One region of the Streptomyces spectabilis genome, then DNA from elsewhere that is predicted to be linked to it. Evidence: riboswitches for the same ligand, from Rfam matches in the RefSeq annotation. Region 1 holds a riboswitch; the other holds the start of a gene.
What was found. Region 1 has a riboswitch for glycine ahead of gcvT (glycine cleavage system aminomethyltransferase GcvT). Riboswitches for the same ligand answer to the same signal wherever they lie in the genome.
Positions count from the first base shown of each region.

Region 2: it holds a riboswitch for glycine, as region 1 does, so the genes downstream of both, gcvP (aminomethyl-transferring glycine dehydrogenase) here and gcvT (glycine cleavage system aminomethyltransferase GcvT) in region 1, are expected to answer to the same signal.

Region 1 covers NZ_CP023690.1:6,609,751-6,613,055, reverse strand. Annotated here, with positions in the region: gene CP982_RS29140 (enhanced serine sensitivity protein SseB) at 56-841, opposite strand; gene CP982_RS29135 (AAA family ATPase) at 913-1,677, opposite strand; glycine riboswitch at 1,812-1,914, shown strand; gene gcvT (glycine cleavage system aminomethyltransferase GcvT) at 2,090-3,223, shown strand.
Region 2 covers NZ_CP023690.1:1,913,891-1,917,195, reverse strand. Annotated here, with positions in the region: gene CP982_RS08085 (DNA polymerase IV) at 1-440, shown strand, start outside; gene CP982_RS08080 (PRC-barrel domain-containing protein) at 469-840, opposite strand; glycine riboswitch at 976-1,073, shown strand; gene gcvP (aminomethyl-transferring glycine dehydrogenase) at 1,260-3,305, shown strand, end outside.

The DNA of each region.
Region 1 (3,305 bases):
CGCGGCCTCGTCGTGGCTGGGCGCGCAGTTCCCCGCGCCCCTTCGGGGCGCTCCCCTAGACCGCGGTGAAGAAGGGGCGGAGCCTTGCTCGCATCCAGTCGGCCACCGGGTCCTGGGTCGCGTCCAGGAGGACCAGGTTGACCGGCCAGGGGGCCGGGGTCCGGCCGAGGGCGCGGCCCAGGGCCTGTAGGGGCAGTTCCCTGGCGTCCCCCTCCCAGGAGGACAGCTCGACGCCGATGAAGAGGGTGGGTGCCTCGTCCTCGACGGTGGCGAGACAGCGCCGCGCGCTGAGCACCGCGCCGGTCGCCTCGAACTCCCGGGCCGCGGCGGACAGGAAGTCCACCGGGTCGTCCTGCCAGTCCGGCTCGAAGAGCCGCACCCGGCCGCCGCTCGTGGGCCCGTCCAGCTCCGTCCGCCCCACCTGGCACAGCGCGGCCACCGCGGCGGGCGGCAGCGGCACCGCCACCGTGCCCTCCGGGTTGAGCGCGATGCCGAGCTCGGGCGCCAGGCCGCGCGCGAACTCCACCGCGGGCGCCACCGCGCAGCTCATCCGCCCCTCGGTGGCCTGCCGGAACTCCTGCTCGGAGGTGAAGACGGGCACGTACGCCTGTCCGTCCAGCTCCAGCGTCGGCAGGTCGAGCGTGCCGCTCTCGGGGCCGCCCCCGTTCGGCAGCGGGATCCACAGCGCGCTGCGGCCGAGCACCTCGACCATGCGGGCGCCCGTCGCCTCGGACGGCGGGGCGCCGAGCGAGGCGGCGAGCACCTGCTCCAGTTCGTTCGCGGGCCAGCCGCCGTGCGGATGGGCGTGCGCCTGTGCCGGTACGTCCCCCGGAAATGCCATCTGTCTCGACCCCTGCTCTCCGTGCTGTTCTGCGGCCCGACCCTAACGCCGTCCGCCGCGCGGGCCGCGGCCTACCCGCCTTCGCCCTCGAAGCCGAGGTCGCGCAGCTCCCCCGCCGCCCGGCGGTCGAGCAGCACCGCCGAGCCGCAGCCGCGCGGCAGCTCTCCGCTCTCGGCGGCCCGGACCAGGCGGCCGACCGTCCTGCGGTGCCGGGCGAAGGCGTACCGCGAGACGCCGCGACCCCGGGCGCGCTGGCCGTCGAGGGCGACCGGCGCGGGCACGTCGAGGAGGAGCAGGTGCAGCGTGGCGCCGCGCCGGGCGGCCGCGCGGGCGAGCCAGCGGCGCACCCAGGGCTGCGTACCGCAGTCGTGGACGACGACGCCGGTGCCGGCGCGCAGCGTCCGGAGCAGGTGCGCGTAGTGCGCGACGCGGACCAGGGGGCGGTAGAGCGCGTACGGGATCCGGCGCGGCACGCGGGCCGCCCAGCGGTCGCGGGTGTCCTGGGAGTCCACCCGCGGGCCCGCCACGGCGCGCCGCATGAGCGTGGACTTGCCGCTGCCGGGGAGCCCGGAGACCACGACGACGTCACCGGCGGAGAACACCAGACGGCGCGGGCCGCGCCCGGCGCGGCCCCTGAGGTCGCGCACCACGGCCCGCGGGGAACCGGTGGCGGCCTCGCGCGCCGGGCCCGCGGGGGCGCCCGGCTGCGGGGGCAGCGCGACGCCCGCACCGGGCAGCACGGCTCCCGCCTTGGGCAGCGAGACACCCGTGGTCGTCGCGTAAGCACTGCTCCTGCGCACCGTGATCGGCCTCCCCATGCTCGTCACGTCACTCATCCCCAGTACTTCTCCGTCGAGTGTAAAGAGACGGTAATGCCCTACGAAGACGACACCGGGGGACTCCCTGGTTGCGGCTGTTGTGAAGCGGGGGCGCGTGCAATGATGTGCGCGCCAACTCCATACCGGCCGCTTGAATCCGCGCGGGAGAGTCCCCGGTGACGCGTGAGCGTCGCGGGGCGCCGAAGGAGCAAGTTCCTCCCTTGAATCTCTCAGGCCCCGTACCGCGCGGGCGAGGCACATCTGAAAAGCGAGCCACTCCCCCGACGAGCGCGACCAGGTCGGCCGGCGGGACGGCTCCACCCAAGGTGCAAGTCATGCTCCGTTATACGCGCGGGGCATGGTGAACCTCTCAGGTTTATGACAGATGGGGAGGACCGACCTCGCCCGTCATGCCCTGGAGCCAGTACTGATGAGTCAGACCGCACGCGCCCCACGTCAGACCGCCCTCGACGCCCTGCACCGGTCGCTGGGCGCCACCATGACCGACTTCGCGGGCTGGGACATGCCGCTGCGGTACGGCAGCGAGCGCGACGAGCACAACGCCGTGCGCACCAAGGCCGGCCTCTTCGACCTCTCCCACATGGGCGAGATCACCGTGCGCGGCACCCAGGCCGTGGACCTGCTGAACTTCGCGCTCGTGGGCAACATCGGCTCCGTCTCCGTGGGCCGCGCCCGCTACACCATGATCTGTCAGCAGGACGGCGGCATCCTGGACGACCTGATCGTCTATCGCCTGGCCGAGACCGAGTACATGGTCGTGGCCAACGCCTCCAACGCCCAGACCGTCCTGGACGCCCTCACCGAGCGCGCCCCGGGCTTCGACGCCGAGGTCCGCGACGACCGCGACGCCTACGCCCTGATCGCCGTGCAGGGCCCGGAGTCCCCCGGCATCCTGAAGTCCCTCACGGACGCCGACCTGGACGGCCTGAAGTACTACGCGGGCCTGCCGGGCACCGTGGCGGGCGTGCCCGCCCTGATCGCCCGCACGGGCTACACCGGCGAGGACGGCTTCGAGCTGTTCGTGCGCCCCGAGTACGCCGAGAAGCTGTGGCAGGCGCTCACGGACGCGGGTACCCCCGTCGGGCTCACGCCATGCGGCCTGTCCTGCCGCGACACGCTCCGCCTGGAGGCGGGCATGCCGCTGTACGGCAACGAGCTGACGACGTCCCTCACCCCCTTCGACGCGGGCCTCGGCCGGGTCGTGAAGTTCGACAAGACGACGCACGCCGACGACTTCGTGGGCCACGACGCCCTCAAGGCCGCCGCCGAGCGCGCCGCGACCGCGCCGCCGCGCAAGCTCGTCGGTCTGATCGCCGAGGGCCGCCGGGTCCCGCGCGCGGGCATGGACGTCGTGGCGGACGGCCAGGTCATCGGCCAGGTCACCTCCGGCGCCCCGTCGCCGACGCTCGGCAAGCCGATCGCGATGGCGTACGTCGACCCGGGCCACGCCGAGCCCGGCACGGCAGGGGTGGGCGTGGACATCCGCGGCACCCACGAGCCCTACGAGGTCGTGGCGCTGCCGTTCTACAAGCGGCAGAAGTGACGCGCGCCCCGCGCCGGAACTGATCACAGGGACCGATCGCACGGACGCGCCGGGTCCGGTCCGTCCCCCGGCGTCCCGCCCG
Region 2 (3,305 bases), 4.7 Mb from region 1:
TGAGCGGTCTCGCGGACTTCACCCAGGAGGACCTGTTCGCGCAGGCCCACGCCGTGCTGCAGACCGAGTCCCTGGCGCCGGCGGCCGAGGGGGAGGAGACGGCGGCGGTCCCGGTGGAGCCCGCGGGCGACGAGGGCGGGGCCCACGCGGGATCCGGGGCCGGGGAAGCGGCCGGGGAGCCGGTGGCGCCCGCCGAGCGGCGGTGGCCCTCTGGGCACGACGTACGGCACGCGGTGTACGGGCCCGGATGGGTACAGGGCAGTGGTCTGGGGCGGGTGACCGTGCGGTTCGAGACCCCGGATTCGGCGCCGGGGCGGGTGCGGACGTTCCGTACGGACGACCCGGAGCTGGAAGCTTCGGATCCGCTGCCGTTGGTGGTGGCAAAGGACGGGGAGGCCCCCGGGGGCGCGGTGCCGCTGGCGGGAGGGGCGGCAGGGTAGCCGGGGGAGGACTTCGTGCGGGGAGGCGTCAGGTGCCCGGCCCGTCCGCCCGGTGGCCGAAGTCGTGGTCCGGCGGGGGCGGAGGTGCCACGTCCAGGCCGTAGTGGCGGTAGAGCTGGAGCTCCTGCTCGGGGGAGAGGTGACGGCCCACGCCGAAGTCCGGGGCGTCCTTGATCAGGGCGCGTTCGAAGGGGACGCGCAGGGTTCCGTCCTTGACCAGCTCGCTGGGCTCAAGGGGGACGAACGCGTCGCGGCTGAACAGACCGGTGCGTATGGCCGCCCACTCCGGGGCGCCGGTGGCGTCGTCGAGGTAGATCTCGTCGACCGTGCCGATCTTGGTGCCGTCGCGGTCGAACGCCTTGCGGCCGATGAGATTGCGGGGATCGATATCCGTCTGCACGTTCCCTCCAATTGGTCGCAAGTCATCCGGGCTCATCCGGTTTTCGGTCGTCACCACTACGAAAGAGCACATCGGGACGGGCGGCCACTCGAGGGATCGGCCACGGACCGCGCTGGTAGGCTGGCAAACGGCTGTTGACCCCGTGCGGGAGAGCTCTTCGGTGGCAGCACCGGAGGCGCCGAAGGAGCAACTCCTCCCCGGAATCTCTCAGGCCCCTGTACCGCACGGACGAGGCCACTCTGGAAAGCAGGGCGGGCGTCGGGCGGGCACGCTCGGAACCCTTCCTCACCGACGGTGAAAGCAGGACCGCCTTGGCGGGCCTGTGAAGCTCTCAGGTTGAGATGACAGAGGGGGAGGCCGTCCGGGTACCCGCGCCGTGGTGCCCCTCGCAGGTCGTGTCAGACCAGGAGGCCTCCGCAATGACAGCCACCCCTCGCACTCCGCTCGTACAGCTGGAGCAGGGAATTCCGTTCGAGCAGCGGCACATCGGACCCGATGCAGAAGCCCGCGCCAAGATGCTCGCCCAGGTCGGGTACGGCTCCTTGGACGAGCTCACGGCCGCCGCCGTGCCGGATGTGATCAAGAACGCCGAAGCCCTGGAGCTGCCCGGCGCGCGTACTGAGGCCGAGGTCCTGGCCGAGCTGCGCTCCCTCGCCGACCGCAACCAGGTGCTCGACTCGATGATCGGGCTCGGCTACTACGGGACGTTCACGCCGCCGGTGATCCTGCGGAACGTGATGGAGAACCCCTCCTGGTACACCGCGTACACGCCGTACCAGCCGGAGATCTCCCAGGGGCGCCTGGAGGCGCTCCTCAACTTCCAGACCGTCGTCGCCGAGCTGACGGGGCTGCCCACCTCGGGCGCCTCGCTGCTCGACGAGGGCACCGCGGCCGCCGAGGCCATGTCCCTCTCCCGGCGCGTCGGCAAGGTCAAGAACGGCGTGTTCGTCGTCGACGCCGACGCGCTGCCGCAGACCGTGGCCGTCATCCGGACGCGGGCCGAGCCGACCGGCGTCGAGGTCGTCGTCACCGACCTCAGCGACGGCATCCCCGCCGACCTCGCCGCGCGCGAGATCAACGGCGTACTGCTCCAGTACCCGGGTGCCTCCGGTGCCGTGCGTGACATCAAGCCGGTCATCGAGCAGGCCCACGAGCTCGGCGCGGTCGTCACCGTCGCCGCCGATCTGCTCGCGCTCACGCTGCTCACCTCGCCCGGCGAGCTCGGCGCCGACATCGCGGTCGGCACCACGCAGCGCTTCGGCGTGCCGATGGGCTTCGGCGGCCCGCACGCCGGCTACATGGCGGTGCACGAGAAGTTCGCCCGCAACCTGCCCGGCCGCCTGGTCGGCGTGTCCGTCGACGCCGACGGCAACAAGGCCTACCGCCTGGCCCTGCAGACCCGCGAGCAGCACATCCGCCGTGAGAAGGCGACCAGCAACATCTGTACCGCGCAGGTGCTGCTCGCCGTCATGGCCGGGATGTACGCGGTCTACCACGGGCCCGAGGGCCTGAAGGCGATCGCCCGGCGCACCCACCGCTACGCCACGCTGCTCGCCGAGGGCCTCAAGGCCGGCGGCGTCGAGATCGTGCACGGCGCGTACTTCGACACGCTGACCGCGCGCGTGCCCGGCAAGGCCGCCGACGTGGTCGCCGCCGCGCGCGAGGGCGGGGTCAACATCCACCCGGTCGACGCCGACCACGTGTCGTTCGCCTGTGACGAGACCACCACGCGCGCGCAGCTCTCCGCGCTGTGGACGGCGTTCGGCGTCGAGGCCGACGTGGAGGCCCTGGACACGAGCGTCGAGGACGGCCTGCCCGCCGGGCTGCTGCGCTCCGACGACTACCTGACGCACCCGGTCTTCCACCAGCACCGCTCCGAGACCGCGATGCTGCGCTATCTGCGCCGGCTCGCCGACCGCGACTACGCGCTCGACCGCGGCATGATCCCGCTGGGCTCCTGCACCATGAAGCTCAACGCGACCACGGAGATGGAGCCCGTCACCTGGCCGGAGTTCGGGCAGCTGCACCCCTTCGCGCCCGCCCAGCAGGCGCAGGGCTATCTGACCCTGATCCGCGAGCTGGAGGAACGTCTCGCCGAGGTCACCGGCTACGACAAGGTCTCGCTCCAGCCGAACGCGGGCTCCCAGGGCGAGCTGGCCGGTCTGCTCGCGGTGCGCGGCTACCACCGTGCGAACGGCGACGACCAGCGCACCGTCTGCCTCATCCCGTCCTCCGCGCACGGCACCAACGCCGCGAGCGCGGTCATGGCCGGGATGAAGGTCGTCGTGGTGAAGACCGCCGACGACGGCGAGATCGACGTCGAGGACCTGCGCGCCAAGATCGAGAAGCACCGCGACGAGCTGGCCGTGCTCATGATCACGTACCCGTCCACGCACGGCGTGTTCGAGGAGCACGTCGCCGACATCTGCGCGGCCGTGCACGAGGCGGGCGGCCAGGTGTACGTC